Vulgatibacter sp.: one gene and its partner. The protein of the gene in region 2 interacts with the protein of the main gene of each other region in a pairwise test. Links are inferred from orthologs where the notes say so. Each region holds a gene or a part of one and is shown on either strand. Other genes may lie near its edges.

Region 1 (9,618 bases), on a different replicon or contig from region 2:
AGAGATCGGGCGCCTCGCCCTCGAGCCCCGCCTGCTGCGCCAGCTCCTCGCAGAAGCGCGCGCGGAAGAGCGCCGTCACCACCAGCTCCTCGGGCCGGTCGGTGCCGAGGCCGGTGACCGCCACCATCGTCACCCACTTGCGCAGCGGCAGCTCGCCGAGGAGCCCCAGCGCCTGCTTGATCGAGGTGACCTGGCTGCGCCAGCCGAAGAAGGCGGAGTTGAGGAAGCGCAGCAGCCGCACCGAGAGCGAGACGTCGTGCTTGACGATCTCCTCGACCCGGTCGAAGTCGATCGGCTCCTGGCTCACCGCCTGGAGGAGACGCAGGTAGCTCGTCTCCGCCGAGGGGATCTCCCGGGCCGCGAGGATCTCGGGGCGCCGGAAGAAGAAGCCCTGGAAGAGGTCGTAGCCCAGCTCGAGGGCCTCGTGGAAATCCTCGGCGGTCTCCACCTTCTCCGCGAGGAAGAGCAGACCCTTGCGGCGGAAACGACGGGGCACCTCCTCCCGCGCCTCCCGCGGCGAAGCGAGGAAGTCGACCTTCACGATGTCGGCGAGCTCGAGGAGCGGCTCGCAGCCCGGGTAGATGACGAAGTCGTCGAGGGCGAGGGTGTAGCCCGCTGCCTTGAGGGCACGGCAGGCCTCGATCACCTCGGGATCGGGCTCCACCGTCTCGAGGAGCTCCACCACGGTGCGCTCCACCGGCAGGATCCGGACGAGGTTCTCCACCAGCACCGAGCGGGTGACGTTGAAGAAGATCCGCCGATCCTGCGCCAGCACGTCGAGGCCGAAGACGTGGAGGCTGTCGTGGATGACGCGGGTCGCCGCTTCGTCGGGATCGTGGTGGGAGAAGAAGTTCTCGAAGGACGAGTGCCGGAAGAGGATCTCGTAGCCGAAGACCCGGAGCGAACGATCGAAGATCGGCTGCCGGGCGACGAAGACCTCTTCCATGAAAACGCTTCCCCTTCAAGGTGCAGGCCGGCTCATACACCAGTGCTACGCGGCTACCAAGGGCTCGATGTGCGCGGCGAGGATGAAGTCGTTCTCGGTGAGGCCACCGACCGCGTGGGTCCAGATCTGCATCTCGACCCGCCGGTAGTGGACCGAGAAGTCCGGGTGGTGCCCCTCCCGCTCGGCGAGCTCCGCCACCCGGTTCAAGAAGGCCATCGCCTCCACGAAGTTGGCGAAGAAGAAGGTCCGCTGCAGCTTGCCCTCTGCCACGGCCCAACCGGGAACCTGGCACAGCAGCCGCTCGATCGCCGCGGCGTCGAGGGCGGGAACGCCTCCCTCGCAGGGCAGGCAACGCTTGTGCACGAGATCCACCGCTTCCTCCCGACCGCCAAGGTGCGTCGCTGGGGCCGCCGCTGCCAGCGCCCGGCGCATTCCTGCACAAAAAAGGAGACCGGCCCCTGCGGAACCGGTCTCCCATGAAAACACCGTCCGTACGCGGAGACGAATCAGATCGCTTCGGGTTTCGGGGTCTTGTCCGTCGAAGCGGGCAGCTCGGGCTTGACGATGTACTCGGCGGGGATGGAGCCGGTCAGCGTCTGCAGCCAGGTGGCGATCGACTTCACGTCCTCCACCGGGAGCTGCCTGCCGACCTGGTACTCGGCCATCATCGAGATCGCCTGCTCGAGGCTCTCCGCCGAAGCGTCGTGGAAGTAGGGGCCGGTCTTGGCGACGTTCCGGAGCGAGGGCACCGAGAACATCATCTTGTCCGCCTCGTTCTTCGTCACCTCGAAGCGGCCCTGATCGGCCTGGTTCGGCCAGGGCTTCACGAGGCCGAGCTTCTGGAACATGGTGCCGCCCACATAGGCGCCCATGTGGCAGGTGACGCACCCACCATCGACGAATTTGTCGAAGCCCGCCTTCTCCGCGTCGGTGATGGCGTCCTTCTCGCCGCCGAGGAAGCGATCCCAGCGCGAAGGGGTGACGAGCTTGCGCTCGAAGGCGCCGATCGCCACGCCCACATTCTGCAGCGAGATCGGATCCTTCTCCTCGGGGAAGGCCTTCTGGAACGCCTCGACGTAGGTGGGGATCGAGCGCAGGGTCGCGACCACGCGCTTCTCGTCGGGCATCGCCATCTCCACCGGGTTCATGATCGGACCGGTGGCCTGCTCCTCGACGTGGGCGGCGCGGCCGTCCCAGAACTGCACGTGGCGGCCGGCGGCGTTGTAGACCGTCGGCGAGTTGCGCCCGCCGAGCTGGCCCTTGTGGCCCTCGGAGAACTTCTTGCCGTCGACGCCGAAGTTGGCGAGGTCGTGGCAGCTGTTGCAGGAGAGGTCGTGGTTCTTCGAGAGGCGGGTCTCGTAATAGAGCATCCGGCCCAGGCTGATCCGCTCCTCGGTGAGCTTCGTCTCGGCGGTGGTGATCACCTCCGGCAGCGGCGCGAAGAGCTGCAGCCGGGCTGCGTCGATCTCGACGGCGGGTGCCGCGACGGGGGCCTTGGCCTCGGCGGGCGCCGGCTTCTCCGCCGCCGGCTCGCTCTTACAGCCCGCGACGAGGGCGAGGGCCGCCGTCGCGACGAGAAGGGTCTTCTGCATGGGCTCGTTCTCCAGTCGTGCCACCGGGGGGACGGAGGCGATTGCGATACATAAACTCGCGCCGGTCGGATCGCTCCGGCTGCTGCGCGTCGTAAACCCAAAGCAAGCCCGAGGCAAGAACCGGGCAGCCGCCTGGTTTCCTGCTTCGCCGCAGCGGTGGGGTGGCTTCGTCGGCAGCTCGGATGCACGGCGCGCGCGCCGGTTGCGCGGCGCGCGAACCCGATTCAATCGACCGTGATATCCGAAACGCCAGCCAGGTCAGCGGCGTGCAGGCGGCACCCGGCGGAAGGTGCCGAAGCGGCGCATCGCCTCGTCGCCGATCCGCTGGATGTCGCGGCCGTTGACGAAGGCGGTGATCGGCGCGGCGAGCACCGGCACCGCGCGGCCCACGGTGCGCCAGCCGAGCCGCCGGAAGAAGGCGGCGGAGACCCGCCCGGTGACGAGCGGAACCGCGCGGAGCACCGAGGCGAGATCGGTCTCCCGGAAGCCGAGCACGTCGAGGAGCTCGGCCCTGCCGGTCCGCGCCTTGAGGTTCACGCCGTGGAGCACCGCCAATTCGATGGCGAGCTGCACCTGCAGCCACGCCACCAGCGCGAGATCGGCGGGGATGGCGGCGAGGCCGAACATCCCCACCACCGCGCCGCCGCCGGTGGCGACCTGCTTCTTCTCGTCGATGAGCCGCTGCGCAAGCTGCGGCCTGTCGAGGCCCGGGTGGGCGCGCTCGAGCTCGGCGATGCGCAGCCGCGAGCGGGCCACCTGCTGCAGCAGCCACTCGTCCAGATCCGGGAGGAAGGGCAGGCGCATGCGGCGCTCCTCTAATCTCCGAGCGTCATCTTCCGCGCCACGTCGAGGGGCCCGGAGATCCCGCCGAAGTCGAACTTCCCGTCGAGCTCCACCTCGGTGGCCTTGCCTGCGAGCAGGTTCTGCAGGCTCCTGCCCGCGCCGGAGAGGCTCACCCGCACCGGCAACTCGAGCCGCTTCGTCTTGCCCGCCGCCACGTCGGCGCCGCGCACGCTGCCGCCGCCCACCTTCGAGCCGGCGAGGGCGAGGCCGTACTGCACCGACTCGAGCGGCATCGGGAACGGGTTGGTGTTGGTGACGTCGAGGGCCACCCGCAGCTCGGCGCCGCTCGCCGTGATCCGCGGCGCGCGGATGTCGGCGATGCGCACCTTCGGAAGATCGGGCCTGTCGAAGGTGCCGCTCTTCGAGAGCGGAAAGGCGAGCATCCCCACCGGCGTGTCGATGCCGACCTTGCCGCTGGCGCGGTAGTCGAGGCGGTCCTGCGTGAAGATCGACTTCGCCGCTGGGAAGATCTCGGCGAAGCGGATCTGCGCCGGGAAGGTGATCTCCTTGCTGCGCCTGGCCGGGATCTTCACCCCCTCGTTCGGCGAGCCGCTGAAGACGCGGTTCCCCTCCACCGCGAGCTGGTAGCTCACCTGCGCCAGCTCGATCGGGATCTCGTAGGGATTGTCGATCTCGTAGACGAGGCCGAGGGTCACCGAGTCGAAGCTCATCCCCTGCAGCTTCACCCGCTTGAAGGTGAAATCCGGCTTGGTGATGTCGCCGCTCAAGGCGCGCAGGGTGGTGCAGCCCGAGCCCAGGGAGACGAGCGCGAGGGGAACGAGGAGCAGGGCGAGGCTTCTGAGCAGGGACATGGCACCTCCGGGCGGGCGGAAGGTGCGCATGCACCGGCCGCCCCGACAAGACGGGGCGGATTCGCCCCGCGCCCGCGGAAGGAAGACGGGCGCGGGCGGCACGTTGTTCAAGCGTTCGCGCAGACCTGGCGCAGGATGTCGAGCTCCTCCAGCGCCTTGCCGGCCCCGATCACCACCGACGAGAGCGGATCCTCGGCGAGGAAGACCGGCAGGCCGGTCTCCTCCCGGAGGAGCGTGTCGAGGTTCTTGAGGAGCGCGCCACCGCCGGCGAGCACGATGCCGCGATCGGCGATGTCGCCGGCGAGCTCGGGGGGCGTGCGCTCCAGGGTGACCTTCACCGCCTCGACGATGGCGTTGATCGGCTCGCTCAAGGCGTCGCGGATCTCGTCGCTCGACACGGTGAGCGTGCGCGGGACACCGGCCACGAGATCGCGGCCCTTGATGTCCATGGTGAGCACCTCGTCGGTCGGGTACGCGGTGCCGATGCCCATCTTGATCAGCTCGGCGGTGCGCTCGCCGATGAGCAGATTGTACTTGCGCTTGATGTGCTGGATGATCCCCTCGTCCATCTTGTCGCCGCCGACGCGGACCGACTTCGAATAGACGATCCCGGCGAGGGAGATCACCGCGACATCCGAGGTGCCGCCACCGATGTCGACGATCATGTTGCCCGACGGCTCGGTGATGGGCAGGCCCGCACCGATCGCCGCCGCCATCGGCTGTTCGATCAGGTAGACCTCGCGGGCGCCCGCGCTCTCCGCCGCCTCGCGCACCGCGCGCCGCTCGACCTCGGTGATCCCCGACGGGATGCCGATGACGATCCGCGGACGCACGAGCGCCTTGCGGTTGTGCGCGGTCTGGATGAAGTAGCGGAGCATCGCCGCGGTGATCTCGAAGTCGGCGATCACGCCGTCCTTCATCGGCCGGATGGCGACGATGTTGCCGGGGGTGCGCCCCAGCATCTCCTTCGCCTCCTTGCCAACCGCGAGCACCTTCTTGCCGCCCCGCGCGTCCTGCTGGACGGCGACGACGGAGGGCTCGTTCGAGACGATGCCCATGCCACGGATGTAGATGAGGGTGTTGGCGGTGCCGAGGTCGATCGCGAGATCGCGCGAAAACAGACGGTAGAGCCAGTCGAACATGCCGGTCCAAGCCCTCGAGGCGTAATGATTCTTCGGGGTTCTAACGCAGGCTCTCCAACAGATCCAAAGAAATCCCCGAGCGGGCCGGTAGCCGGGCGGTGCCTACACCGGCCCCCCTTGGGCCCTGCCGGGCTGGCGGCGGAAGCTTTTCTACCCCCTGCGTGATCGGCGTACACTCCGACCTCCGAGGGGAGGTATCGATGCGCCACCTGCACCTGCTCGCCTGTTCGGCCCTGCTGCTCGCGGGCTGCCAGCCCGCAGACGACGTCCCGGCGGATGGGGGCTTCTACGGCCCGCCGATCCAGGCCACCTACATCATCGAATTCGGCGAGGTGGCGGTCGGCGAGGAGGCGATCCGGCAGGCGGCGATCCGCGCGGGAAAGCAGGCGGTGCTCCTCTCTCCCCCCGAGGTCGAGCCCCCCTTCTTCAGCGACGTGGAGCAGGTGGTGCGGATCGAGCCGCGGGAGGAACTGCAGGTCCATTTCGCCTTCCGCCCCACGGCCCCCGGCCGCTTCGAGCAGGAGATCGAGCTCCGCACCAACGGCGCGAGCCAGGCCTACCGGCTCCAGGGGGTGGCGGTGGCGCAGGAGCCGGTCTGCGAGCCGGCGCCGCGGACCGACCACTTCCCCGACGTGCGGCCTCGCGTCGACGTCCTCCTCCTGGTCGACGACCACGCCTCGATGGAGCCCTTCCGCGAGCAGCTGGTGGCGGAGGCCCGGGCGCTTCCGCCCTGGCTCGACGAGGCAGGCATCGATTGGCAGCTCGCCGTGACCACGAGCAGCTCGGATGCGGGCTGCGCCGGCGGCAGCCTCCTGGGCGATCCGCCGATCCTCGCCGGGGGCGCCGATGCCTCCGATCGCCTCGAGGCGGTGGTCGGCGCCCCTGGCTGCGACGGGAACGGCAACGGGCTCGCCTCCGCCGCTGCTGCTGTTGCAGCAGCGGGTGACGCCTTCCGGCGGCCCGAAGCGGGGCTCGCCCTCCTCGTCGTCGCCTCCCGGGACGACAATTCGCCGGGTGAGGTCGTCGCCTACGCACGCTCCCTCGAGATGGGAAGGCAGGTCGGAACCACGAGCCTGGTGCGGGCCCTCGCCGTGGTGGGCGGGGAGGGCGGACATTGCGAGGGAACGGAGCCTGGCAGCCGCTATGGGGAAGCGGTCTCGTTCCTCGGTGGCTCCCGTCGCTCGCTCTGCGACGAGGCGTGGGGCCTCGCGGACTTCTTTGCCCCGGGCGCGACCTTCGGCATGCCGCTCACCTATCCCCTCGAGCGCCTCCCCATCGACCTCGACGAGGACGGCGTGCTCGACGACGCCGACGGGGAGATCGAGGTGCGCATCGACGGTGCGGTCGTCGCCTCCCGCAACGAGGAAGCGTGGCGGGTCTGGGACTACGACGCCGATCGCAACGCCGTGGTCTTCTACCCTCACTTCGTGCCCGCTCCCGGCCAGGGGATCGAGATCGCCTACGAGGCGCACTGCGACTGAAGGCCGCTTCCCGAGCGCCGGGGCGCTGCGGATGGCGCCGACCGGCCTTATGTCTCCCCCGTGCGCGGGGGCGGCCAGAACGAGGAGAAGGCATCCGGCGCCGCGGCGAGGCGGCGCGGGCCCCCGCTCGTCCTCGCCTCGCTCCTCGGTCTGGTCGGCTTCCTCATCAATCTCTTCCCGGTCGAGATCCTCTCCGGCGTCCACGCGATCTTCGGCTCCCTGCCGGTGATCGCCGCCGGGGTCCTCTTCGGACCCGCCGGCGGTGCCCTCGCCGGCACGATCGCAGGTCCCTACACCCAGCTCCTCTGGGGGCATCCCTGGGGCTGGCTGCTGCTCATCGGACTCGGCGCCCTCACCGGCAGCCTCTCCCGCAGCCACCTGCCGGTCCCCGCCACCGCCCTCGGCTGGATCGTCGCCGGCCCGGCGATGTTCGCGGGGATGGTCCTCCTCGCGCCCGGCTACCCCACGGGCACCGCTGCCACCGTGGTCGCCAAGAGCGTGCTCGAATGGATGCTCGGGGCGCTGATCGTCCAGGTCGCGCTGCTGGGCCCGTTCGTCCGCCGCCTCGTGCTGTCGTGGCTGCCGCCGCCCCTCGCCGAGGTCCGGACCAAGGCCGCGCTCCTCTCGATCTTCGCGCTGGGCGGGGCGCTGCCGCTGCTCGTCCTCGGCTATCTCGGCTCCCGGCTGCTCTACCAGAGCCAGGTCGAGGGGCTCGATCGCCAGCTCTTTGCCGAGGTCACCCAGCTCCGCGTCGGCATCCGCGCTTCGTTTGCGGAGACGATGGGCAAGGTCGCCGGGGCGGCCACCGCGGTGGACGCCGGAAGCGGGAGCCGCGACCCGCTCGACCGGGTGGTTGCGGGACTCGACGCGGCCACCGTGGCCACCCTCGAGGACGGCAGCGGGCGGATGGTCGGCGTCTCGGCCACCGGTGACGAGGAAGCGGCGTTGCGCCTGATCCGGGCGGGACGCGCGCTCTTCCCCGGGCGCCTCGCCGGCCCTGCGCTCGGACAGCTGGAAGGAGCGGTCGGAGCCCTCGTCGTGGCGGCACCCGTGCCCCGCGGCGGCAGGCTGCTGGTGGAGATGGATCCGCGCCGCTTCCTCCGACCCGTGGAGCGCTTCGTGCCGGCGCCCCTCGAGGTCTTGGTGCTCGATCGGCACGGCATGCCGATCGTGGGAACCCTGCCTGCCCGGGATGCGGTGGCAGCGGCGCGCGATGCGACGCCGGGCGAGGTGACGACCTTCCTGCCCACGCCGGGATCGGTCCGCACGCTGCGCCCCCAATCGACGGTGCGCCTCGTGGTGGCGGAGTTCGAGCCGCTGCGCTGGCGGATCGTGGTCCTCGCCAGGCAGGCCGTTCTCCAGACCGAGATCGAGAAGGGTGGTCTCGCGCTCCTCCTGGGGGCGCTGGTCGCCCTCGGCGTCGGCGCCCTCGCAGCGGTGGCCCTGAGCCGCACCGTGATCCGGCCGGTGGAGGCGGTCTCCGAAGCCGCGACGCGGATCGCCGCAGGCGAGCGCTCCGCCCGCGCCGGGCCCGCGGCAGGGACGGCAACCAGGGAGGTGCGGCAGCTCGGCGCGCGCTTCGACGAGATGGCGGCGGCCCTGGCGCAGCAGCTCGAGGAGACGGAGCGCGCGAGCCGGGTCAAGGACGAGTTCCTCACCATCGCCTCCCACGAGCTGAAGACGCCGATCACCACGCTCAAGGCGCAGCTCCAGCTCCTCCAGCGGCAAATGGCCGCAAGCGGCGCGGACACCGAGCGGTTCCGGGTGCTGGTGCGCCAGGTGGATCGCTTGAGCCGCCTCGTCGCACAGGTCCTCGACGCCTCGCGCCTCTCCAGCGGCAGGCTCGATCTGGAGCTCTCCCGCTTCGACCTCGCCGAGCTCGTCGGGCGGGTGGGCGCGGAGGTGGTCGCCGCCTCCCCGCTCCACGAACTCCTCCTCGAGGCCGAGCCCGCCGTCGGCTGCTGGGACGAGGTCCGCGTCGAGCAGGTCTTCCAGAACCTCATCGGCAACGCATGCAAATACAGCCCGCACGGCGGGCCGGTGGAGATTCGTGTTTCCGCCGTGGACGGCTGGGCGGTGGTGGAGGTGGCGGACCGGGGGATCGGCATCTCCGCCGACGAGGCGAACGCGCTCTTCGGCCGCTTCGTCCGCGGCTCAGCCGGCAGCGCCAACGAGATCGCGGGGCTGGGGGTGGGGCTCTTCGTCTCCGCCGAGATCGTGCGGTGCCATGGCGGCTCCATCACCCTCCGGCCACGGGAGGGCGGGGGCGCCGTGGCCATCGCCAGTCTGCCGCTCGAGCCACCTGCCTGATCGCCTCGAGCGCCGCGTCGACGTCCGCCTCGTCGTTGCAGGCGTGGAGCGCGACCCGCACCGCGCCGCGGCGCGGGCTGGCGATCACCTGTCGCTCGGCCAGGGCCGCGACGAAGTCCTCCGGATCGGCGACAGGGAAGGACGTGATCCCGGAGCGGATCGCCGGATCGTCCGGGGTGAGCGGGGTGATCCCCAGGGACGCGAGCCCCGCGCGGAGACGATCGGTGAGCTCTACGATGCGCCGGTGGATCGCGTCGAAGCCGACGCTCTCGAGGAGGCGCAGCGCGGCGCCGAGGCGCAGCGGCACGTCGAACGCGAAGATGCCCACCTCCGCCGCCTGCGCGGTGTGGCGCAGCTCGAGGCGCCGGTTCTCCATCCGCTCCGGGTGCTCGACGCTGAGCCAGCCGGCGAAGGGGAAGCGGTGGCGCTCGACGAGCGCGCGGCGGACCCAGAGCATCCCGGCGCCGTAGCCGGCGCAGGCCCATTTGTGCA
Region 2 (9,693 bases):
CCGCGCACCACGGACCTGGCGGCTGAAGGTCGGCGGCCTCGTCGAGCGGCCCGCCTCCTTCACTGTCGAGGAACTCCAGCAGCTGCCCCGCACCGAGTACCGGATCCGCCACCACTGCGTCGAAGGCTGGACCGCGGTGGCCGCGTGGACCGGCGTATCGATCCGCGACCTCGCAAGCCACGTCGGCGCCAGCCCCGCTGCGCACTACGTGGATTTCCGCTCCTTCGACTTCGGCTACTGGTCCTCGTGGGATCGCCCGAGCGCCTTCCACCCGCAGACCATCCTCGCGTACGGCCGCAACGGCGATCCGCTCCCCCCCGAGTACGGCGCCCCCCTGCGCCTCTACAGCGGCGTGAAGCTCGGCTACAAGATGGTGAAGTACCTCACCGAGGTGAACTTCCTGCCAGCGCCCACCGGCGGCTACTGGGAAGACCGGGGCTACGAGTGGTTCGCCGGCGTGTAGAGCGGCGCTATTCGCGCAACGGCTCGCAGATTCCGTCCCCGTCCTCGTCCTGCAGGCCTTCCTTGCAACGGTCGCAATTCTCGCCTTCCCAGCCGGCGAAGCAGGCGCAGCGCGCGACACCGGAGGCGTCGACGCACTCGCCGCGACCGCACTCGAGGGCGGCGGTCCTGCAGTCCGGCAGGCAGACCTCGTCGAAGTCGTAGTCCTGCAGCCCCTGCGCGCACATGTCGCAACGCTCGCCTGCCCAGTCGGGCTCACAGGCACAGAGAGTGCTGCCGGTGGCGTCGTCGCACGCGCCGTGGGCGCATTCGATCTCCGCCAGCGCGCAGGAGAGGGTGCAGAGGCCGTCGCCGTCGTGGTCCTGGTAGCCGATGGTGCAGCGTTCGCAAGCCTCGCCCTCGTTCCCCTCGGGGCAGCTGCAGCGGGCGGTGCCGGAGATGTCGTCGCACCAGCCCATGCCGCAGGCGAGGGCGGCGGTGAGGCAGTCGGGGGCGCAGACACCGTCGTCGTCCCAGTCCTGCGTCCCCTCCTCGCAGGGATGGCAGTCGGCGCCGAAGCTCCCCGGCGGGCAGAGGCAGCGGGCGAGCTCCCCATCGGTGGTGCAGTCGAGCTCGCCGCACCGCAGCTCCTCGCAGCTCACGGGCTGTTCGGTCGGCCCGTGCAGCGGGTCGTGCTCGTTCGCCCCGGGCTCGTCCCCGCCGCAACCGAGGATGCCGAGCGCTGCCACCAGGATCGCCAACCACCTCATCGCAGCCTCCGCCGGACGACCTTCCCAAAGATGCAGCGCTTCGGACACGTCCACGGGCCCGTGGGTGACGAGGGATGCGGTGGGTTCGTGGACGCGGCCACTCTACAACTGTTCGGTGTCGGAGAAAATAGGGCCGGGCCGACCGATCTCCTCCCCGAGCTGGCGGAGGTAGGCCTCGATGAACGCCGCCCGCTGCGCTGCCATCCGCCGGGCGGTCTCGGTGTGGAGCCCTGCCGGGATCTTGAGCAGCTTCCGGAAGAAATGGTCGACGCCCCACTGCTTGTCGTCCGGGTCACGTGCGAGGCAGAAGGGATCGGCCGGATCGTAGAAGGGCCGGCCCATGGTGCTGCAGGTGGCGAAGAGGCGCGCGACCCCGATGGCGCCGATCGAGTCGAGCCGGTCCGCGTCCTGGAGCACCTTCGCTTCGCGGGTCTCCGGCGTGATCCCCCGGGAGAAGGGGTGGACGCGGATGGCGTAGGCGATCGCCTCCGCCTGCGCGGGCTCCCAGCCCTCCGCCCGAAGCAGGTCGAGCGCGCGCTCGGCGCAGACCTCGCCGGAGAGGTGCGACGCCGGGTGGTCCTTCGGGTAGTTGAAGAGCTCGTGGAGCAGCGCCGCTGGAACGGCGATCGAGGCGTCCGCCCCCTCGCCCTCGCAGATCCGCCGCGCATTCTCGGTGACCCGGAGCACGTGGAGGAAATCGTGCGAGGGCTCCGCCCCTGCCGTCGCCGCCTCCGCCGCAGCACGCAACCTATCCCATCGCACGTCCCAGCTCATCGCTCGCTCCTCCGACATCGACCTACGGGCGGTTTTACCTCGCGTTGGCAGGGGTTGGGGCATCTGTCGTATCCTCCCGGCCAGGGCGAGGCAGGGGGAACTCGTGCAGCTCGGTCACCGCATTCTTCTGCTCGGCGCCACCGCCGTGCTGCTCGTCGGCGGCATGGGCGCCGGCGCCCTCGTGGGCGCAGCCCGGGGCGAGGCGGTCCGTGCTTCCACCTTCGGCGATCGCGAGCAGCTCCAGGCCGTCTTCCGGATGGCGATCGATGCGCTCGAGCTCCGCCGCGCCGGGACCCTCGGCGATCCCGCCCTCGCCGGGGCGATCGAGGCGCGGATCCGGGGAGAGCTCGCCACCTATCGCTCGCTGGTTCGGGAGGAACCCTCGCCGCTCGAAGCCCGCGAGGAGGAACGCCTGGCCGCGGAGATCGACACGGTGCTCACCGAGCTCCGGGCGCAGCCGCTCGCCTCGATCCGCGCCGAGGTCCTGAGCGACACCCTGGTCGCTCGCATCCGCAAGGCGCTCGAGCGCGAGCAGGCCGAACTCGCCGCGTCCGCGCAGCAGGCCCACGACGTGATCGGCGCCGTGCGGCTCCTCGGCATCGCGGTGCCCGCCCTCGCTCTGGTCCTCATCGTCTGGATCTCGCTCACGCTCCTCGTGCCCCTGCGCGACCGGGTGCGCGATCTGCTCGCAGGGGCGGAGCGGATCCGCCGCGGCGATACGCGCACCGAGATCCCGGAGCGGGGCGGTGACGAGCTGGCGCAGGTGGCGGCGGCCTGGAATGCGATGCAACGCGAGCTGCGGCTCACCACCGTCTCCCGGAGCGAGCTGGAGGAGAACCTCGCGGCCCTCCGCGAGGCCCGCGCGCAGCTGGTGGTCGCGGATCGCATGGCGCTGGTGGGCACGCTGGCCGCCGGCGTCGCCCACGAGATCAACAACCCGCTCTCCTACCTCGGCGCGAACCTCGAGTGGATCCGCGCCGAGCTCGCCCTCCGCGCAGGCGATCGCAGCGATCTCGCCCGTGCCCTCGAGGAGGCGACCGACGGCGCCCAGCGCATCGCCGCCATCGTCGGCGATCTGCGGGCCTTCAGCCGGGAGGACGAGACCCGGGTCCAGGTCGATCTCCGGCAGGTGGTCGAGGACGCGATCCGCCTCGGCGGCCACGAGGTCCGCCAGGTCGCGACCCTCGAGCGGCAGCTGGACGAGGTGCCGCCCGTGCTCGGCAACCGGATGCGCCTCGGCCAGGTGGTCCTCAACCTGCTGGTCAACGCGGCGCAGTCCTTTCCGCCGGAACGCGCGGGCAACGCCCGGATCGCGATCCGTACCCGCACCGACGCCGACGGCAACGCCGTCGTCGAGGTCGAGGACGACGGCCCCGGGGTACCCGAGGAGATCCGCCACCGGATCTTCGATCCCTTCTTCACCACCAAGCCGGTCGGCGTGGGGACGGGGCTCGGCCTCTCGGTCTGCAACGGCATCGTCGCCGCCCACGGCGGCGCGATCGAATACGTGGCCGCTGCAGGGGGCGGGAGCCTCTTCCGGGTGACGCTCGGGGGCGTTCCCACGGCGCGCGTCGCCTGATCCCGAACGATCGCGCGATGTGATCGCGATCCACACAGGCAGAAAACTGGATCGCCGATATCACCGGCCCGATCAATCGGCGCGTGAGCAACCGCCGCAAAATCGATCGCGCCGAGCAGGCGCGCAGGGCCCTCTCCCTCACCAGGCGCCTGGCCATCTTCACCCTCCGGGTGTGCGGCCTCCTCGCCGCAGTGGCTGCGGTCTGCGGCGGCGGCTGGGCTGCGATCCGGTGGGTGACGACCACGCCGCGGCTGGCGATCGTCGATTTCGAGATCTCCGGAAACGATCGCGCCAGGGAAGGCGAGATCCGGCAGCTCCTCGGGATCGCGCCTGGCGAGAACCTGCTCCTCGCGGATCTCGGCAGCGCCCACGACAGGCTCCTCGACCACCCGTGGATCCGCGAGGTCTCCCTCGAGCGGCGTTTTCCACAGGGGGTCGATATCGCCGTCGTTGAGCGGCAGCCCAAGGCTCTCGTAGATCTGGGCCATCTCTACCTCCTCGACGAACGCGGGGAGGCCTTCAAGCGCGCACAGCCGGGCGATCCGCTCGATCTCCCGGTGATCACCGGCCTGCCCCGCGAGGACTGGTCGGACAAGCCAGAGGAAACACGGCTTCGACTCGACGAGGCGCTGCACGCGCTCGGCGCCTGGGCGGAGCGGGAGCGGTCCCGCTCGTTGCCGGTGGCGGAAGTGCATCTCGACGAGGGGGAGGGCGTGACCCTCTACCTCGGGGAGCGGGGGCCGGCGGTGAAGCTGGGACACGGCGATTTCGAGCGAAAGCTGGATCGCCTGGCCCGGGTCCTGGCCGAGGTGGAGCGGCGCGGTGAACGGGTCGAGCTGGTGCGGCTCGACAACCGGGCGAGGCCCGGCTGGATCGCGGCACGGCTGGCGGAAGCCACCGGGCCGGAGCGGAAGACGGCGACTCCCTGAGAGGGGAGAAGCCTGCAGGGCAATGGGCGCGAGAGCGCTCATCGGACGGGAAAAAGCGGCACGGCGGGCCGAAAGGCTTCTCACGTCGAGCATGCCGCAGGCAGCTCACCCGGAAACGGGGAGCGAAAGGAAGTCCGGCATGGGCAAGAAGGGCGAGCTGATCGTCGGACTCGACATCGGCACCACCAAGATCTGCGCGATCGTGGGCGAGGTGACCGACGAGGGCATCGACATCATCGGCATCGGCAGCCATCCGTCGAAGGGGCTGCGCAAGGGTGTCGTCGTCAACATCGAAGCAACCGTCGCCTCGATCAAGCGCGCGATCGAGGAAGCGGAGCTGATGGCAGGCTGCGAGATCAACACGGTCTACACCGGGATCGCAGGCGGCCACATCAAGGGCTTCAACTCGCAGGGCATCGTCGCGATCAAGGACAAGGAGGTCCGCGAGGCGGACATCCAGCGCGTGATCGACGCGGCCAAGGCGATCGCCATTCCGCTCGACCGCGAAGTGATCCACGTGCTGCCCCAGGAGTTCGTCATCGACGAGCAGGGCGGCATCAAGGATCCGCTCGGCATGTCCGGCGTGCGCCTCGAGGCCAAGGTCCACATCGTGACCGGCGCGGTCTCCAGCGCCCAGAACATCATCAAGTGCGCCAACAAGACGGGCCTCAACGTCGCCGACATCGTGCTCCAGCCCCTGGCCTCCTCCGAGGCAGTGCTCGGCGAGGACGAGAAGGAACTCGGCGTCTGCCTCGTCGACATCGGCGGCGGCACCACCGACATCGCCATCTTCTCCGGCGGCTCGATCGTCCACACCGGCGTGATCGCGCTGGGCGGCAACAACCTCACCAGCGACATCGCCATCGGCCTGCGCACCCCCGCCCACGAGGCGGAGCGGATCAAGCAGAAGCACGGCTGCTGCATGGCGGCCCTCGTCGACGAGGACGAGACGATCGAGGTGCCGAGCGTCGGCGGCCGCCAGCCGCGGGTGCTCTCGCGCCGGATCCTCACCGAGATCCTCGAGCCGCGGGTGGAGGAGATCTTCCAGATGGTGCAGCGCGAGGTGGAGCGCTGCGGCTACCAGGATCTCCTCGCCTCGGGCGTGGTGATCACCGGCGGCTCGACGCTGCTGGCCGGCATGCCGGAGCTCGCCGAGGAGGTGCTCGGCCTGCCGGTGCGCCGCGGCCTGCCGAGGGGCATCGGCGGTCTCGTCGACGTGGTGAAGAGCCCGATGTACGCCACCGGCGTGGGCCTCGTGCAATACGGCGCCCGCAACCTCGAGATGCGGAACTTCAAGATCCGCGGTGGCGACGACAACGTCTACAAGAAGGTCGGCAAGCGCATGAAGGAGTGGTTTGCCGAGATCTTCTGATCACGCCGAGAGCTGAAGGAGCGAGCGATGATTGATTTCGAAGGGAAGAGCAGCGTTCCCGGCGCGCGCATCAAGGTGATCGGCGTCGGCGGTGGCGGCGGCAACGCCGTCAACAGCATGATCTCGGCCGGCCTCACCGGCGTGGACTTCATCGTCTGCAACACCGACGCACAGGCGCTGGCGGCCAACAAGGCGCCGTTCAAGGTGCAGCTCGGGCAGGCGCTCACCCGCGGCCTCGGCGCCGGCGCGAACCCCGGCGTGGGCCGCGATGCGGCCCTCGAGGATCGGGAGAAGCTCCTCGAGCTCCTCGAGGGCGCCGACATGATCTTCGTCACCTGCGGCATGGGTGGCGGCACGGGCACCGGCGGCGCGCCGGTGATCGCCGAGGTGGCCAAGGAGCTCGGCGCCCTCACCGTGGGCGTGGTGACCAAGCCCTTCTCCTTCGAGGGGAACAAGCGGCGCAAGCAGGCCGAGTCCGGCATCGTCGAGCTCGGCGCCGCGGTCGACACGCTGATCACCATCCCGAACCAGCGGCTGCTCTCGGTGGCCGATGCGCGGATGCCGATGCTCGAAGCGTTCCGCCGCGCGGACGACGTGCTGCTCAACGCGGTGCAGGGCATCGTCGACCTGATCCAGAACCACGGCTACGTGAACGTCGACTTCGCCGACGCCCGGGCGGTGATGGCGGATCAGGGCATGGCGCTGATGGGCACGGGGCGTGGCACCGGGGCGAACCGCTGCCTCGACGCGATGCAGGCGGCGATCGCCTCGCCGCTCCTCGAGGACGTCTCGATCGACGGCGCCATGGGGTTGCTCATCAACATCACCGGCCCGGGGGATCTCGGGCTGGTCGAGGTGGACGAGGCCCTCTCCATCGTCCGCGAGGCGGCGCACGAGGATGCGAACATCATCTTCGGTTCCGTGGTCGACGAGCGGATGGAGGACGAGGTCAAGATCACGATCATCGCCACCGGCTTCGAGCAGAAGACGGCGCGGGTGCAGCCGCCGCGGCTCCCTGCGGCAGCGCCGAAGCAGCAGCAGCCCGCAGTCGCTGCCGGGGCCCGCACCGGCAGGGCCCTGCCGCCTCCTCCGCCGCCGGAGGAGATGGCCTACGTCGAGCAGCAGCCGGCCGCGCGCCGCCCCGCCGCGGTGCAGACCCGGCCCTTCTCCTCGCCCCAGCTCCTGCGCGAGCTCGCGGCCGATGCAGAGGATGAGCTCGACATCCCCACCTTCCTGCGCCGCGCCAACCAGGCGGAGTTGGGGTAGGGAAGCGCCGCCGACGGCGGACTGGCGGCAGGGAAATCGGGCCCGGGCGACTCGCTCGGGCCCTTTTTTGTGCTCGATATCAAACACAATTGCCGCTGTTTCGCTTTGGTTAATCGCAATAGTCGAAAAGCTCTTTGCTGGCTCAAATGCAGGTGCCAGAAAATTGGTAACGGCGTCTTGACGCCTTTTTGAAGCGCTTGGTACCGTTCCTTTCGTCCTGACAAACGAAGCGCTGGCTGCCGTGGGAAGTCGAGTTCCAACGGGTGTCGGCGAGGGGGATCGCCTTCCTACCCGGATAACGGGAAGGCGTAATTGCGGGCTTTTGCCCGGAAGAAGGGAAGCACCGATGGCGCAGGGAACGGTCAAGTGGTTCAACGACGCGAAGGGCTACGGTTTCATCTCGCAGGACACCGGCGAGGACGTATTCGTGCACTTCTCGGCGATCACCATGGAGGGGTTCAAGACCCTCGCCGAGGGGGAAGCCGTGGAGTTCGACGTGACGCGTGGCCCCAAGGGCCTGCAGGCGTCGAACGTGCGCCGCGTCGCCTAAGTCACCGAAACCACCGGTGAATCCGCGAAGGCCCGGGCTCTTGCAGCCGCGGGCCTTCCGCGTTCCTGGGGCACGGCTGTGGTGCTGCGGGCGGGCAGCGGTGCTGCGACCCGGGGGTGTTAGCGGACTGGCATCTCCGCGTCCCTGCAGCTGGACGCATCGAGCCGGCATCGATCACCGGTTTGACGACATCCTCGGCAATCAAACGAGCGATGCGACGAACTCGTCGGTGCGGCTCGCCAGTCGATCGCTCTTTTCGAGCAGCTCGTCGAGCTCCCGGAAGAGCTCTTCGCTGCCCTCGAGCTCCTCCCCCGGCGCGAGTCGATGGATCAGATCACCCACCCGAACAAGGTGCTGCCGGGCGAGGAGGAGATCCCTGCCGGCTCTCGTCCCCTGGCGCGTGAAGAGCAGGCCGCTGTGGAAGAGCCGCGCCACCGCCTGCTCGTTCCCGTCGAGAACGCGGCGCAGCCGCGCCCGGTAGAGGCGCTGGCGCCTGTGGCTGCGGACGGCATCGAGATCGACCACCTCTGCGGTCCTGGACCTGCGGCGCATGGCGTCCTCCCTTCCTCGTTCTCCGGAGCAGGAGCGCAAGGTTGGGACGTGCGGGCTGCCGTGCAACCCATGCGCGGAAACCATTGAAAGGGGGACGCCTTCCGCGTATGGCGAAGGGATGTTCCGCAAGATCCTCATCGCGAACCGGGGCGAGATCGCCCGCCGGATTTCGGAAGCCGTGCGCCCGATGGGCGTCTCCACCGTCGCGGTCTACAGCGACGCCGACGAGGGCGCGCCCCACACCCGCGCCGCCGACGAAGCGGTGCACATCGGCCCTGCTGCGCCGCGGGAGAGCTACCTCAACGCCGAGGCGATCCTCGCCGCCGCGAAGAAGACCGGCGCCGAGGCGATTCACCCGGGCTACGGCTTCCTCTCGGAGAACGCCGCCTTCGCCCGCGCGGTCCACGACGCCGGCATGACCTTCATCGGTCCGCCGCCGGAGTCGATGGAGCGGATGAAGGACAAGGCAGAGGCCCGGCGCCTCGTCACCGCTGCAGGTGTGCCCACCGTTCCCGGCACCGAGGGCACCGTCTCCACCACCGAGGAGGCGAAGGCCGCCGCGGCACAGATCGGTTATCCGGTGCTGGTGAAGGCAGCCGGCGGCGGCGGCGGCATCGGCATGATGCCCGCCCGGGACGACGAGTCGCTGGAGAAGGCGCTCCGCGCCTGCGGCGACCGGGCCCGCTCGGCCTTCGGCCGCGATGCGGTCTACCTGGAGCGCTACCTCGAGGCCCCGCGCCACATCGAGGTCCAGATCCTCGGGGACCACCACGGCAACCTGATCCACCTCTTCGAACGCGAGTGCTCGATCCAGCGCCGCCACCAGAAGGTGACCGAGGAGGCCCCCTCGCCGCTCTGGTGGCAGGGCAAGCGCGACCTCCTCGAGCGGATCTACGACGCGGCGGTCCGCGCGGCGAACGCCTTCGGCTACGCGAACGCCGGCACCTGCGAGTTCCTCGTGCAGGGCGACGAGTTCTTCTTCATCGAGATGAACGCGCGCCTGCAGGTGGAGCATCCGGTCACCGAGCTCACCACGGGCGTCGATCTCATCGGTTGGCAGCTCCGCATCGCCGCCGGCGAGAAGCTCGACCTCCACCCCTCGCGGATCGAGCGGCGCGGCGCGGCGATCGAGATGCGCGTCTATGCCGAGGATCCGATCCGCTTCTTCCCTGCGCCAGGAAAGATCACCACCTGGGAAGAGCCGACGGGGGAGGGCGTTCGCGTCGATGCAGGCTACGAAGCCGGGCAGATGGTGACGCCCTTCTACGACCCGATGATCGCCAAGCTCATCGCCTGGGGCCAGGACCGCTCCGAGGCCATCGCCCGCGGTCTCGCGGCGGTGCGCTCTTTCAAGATCGAGGGCGAGAAGCTCAAGACCAACCTGCCGTTGCACGAGCGCATCCTCGCCGACGACGCGTTCGCCGCAGGCGACCTCGACACCCACTTCCTCGAGAAGCACG

The links.
Region 1: the proteins of ftsA (region 2) and ACESMR_RS09335 interact in binary tests that used the Escherichia coli proteins (3 or more experiments, as listed by UniProt). The link is inferred for Vulgatibacter sp. from one-to-one orthologs.

The regions. Positions count from the first base shown.
Region 1 is NZ_JAWLCN010000003.1:449,241-458,858, reverse strand. What follows is about bases 3,319-6,082. They hold ACESMR_RS09335 (rod shape-determining protein), read right to left. Parts: upstream 5,336-6,082; coding sequence 4,301-5,335; downstream 3,319-4,300. Other genes in these bases: ACESMR_RS09330 (hypothetical protein), read left to right, coding at 5,536-6,082; ACESMR_RS09340 (LEA type 2 family protein), read right to left, coding at 3,354-4,193; ACESMR_RS09345 (EcsC family protein), read right to left, coding at 3,319-3,342. Also shown: ACESMR_RS09360 (EAL and HDOD domain-containing protein), read right to left, coding at 1-946; ACESMR_RS09355 (4a-hydroxytetrahydrobiopterin dehydratase), read right to left, coding at 992-1,318; ACESMR_RS09350 (cytochrome-c peroxidase), read right to left, coding at 1,453-2,538; more of ACESMR_RS09345, read right to left, coding at 2,797-3,318; more of ACESMR_RS09330, read left to right, coding at 6,083-6,816; ACESMR_RS09325 (ATP-binding protein), read left to right, coding at 6,877-9,126; ACESMR_RS09320 (aminotransferase class V-fold PLP-dependent enzyme), read right to left, coding at 9,056-9,618. UniProt on the Escherichia coli protein: Forms membrane-associated dynamic filaments that are essential for cell shape determination. Acts by regulating cell wall synthesis and cell elongation, and thus cell shape.
Region 2 is NZ_JAWLCN010000001.1:158,573-168,265, forward strand. Bases 3,910-6,748 are described here. They hold ftsA (cell division protein FtsA), read left to right. Parts: upstream 3,910-4,632; coding sequence 4,633-5,865; downstream 5,866-6,748. Other genes in these bases: ACESMR_RS00785 (cell division protein FtsQ/DivIB), read left to right, coding at 3,910-4,493; ftsZ (cell division protein FtsZ), read left to right, coding at 5,893-6,748. Outside these bases: ACESMR_RS00765 (molybdopterin-dependent oxidoreductase), read left to right, coding at 1-463; ACESMR_RS00770 (hypothetical protein), read right to left, coding at 471-1,211; ACESMR_RS00775 (HD domain-containing protein), read right to left, coding at 1,314-1,985; ACESMR_RS00780 (ATP-binding protein), read left to right, coding at 2,089-3,564; more of ACESMR_RS00785, read left to right, coding at 3,648-3,909; more of ftsZ, read left to right, coding at 6,749-7,131; ACESMR_RS00800 (cold-shock protein), read left to right, coding at 7,478-7,681; ACESMR_RS00805 (hypothetical protein), read right to left, coding at 7,883-8,233; ACESMR_RS00810 (acetyl/propionyl/methylcrotonyl-CoA carboxylase subunit alpha), read left to right, coding at 8,352-9,693. UniProt on the Escherichia coli protein: Essential cell division protein that assists in the assembly of the Z ring. May serve as the principal membrane anchor for the Z ring.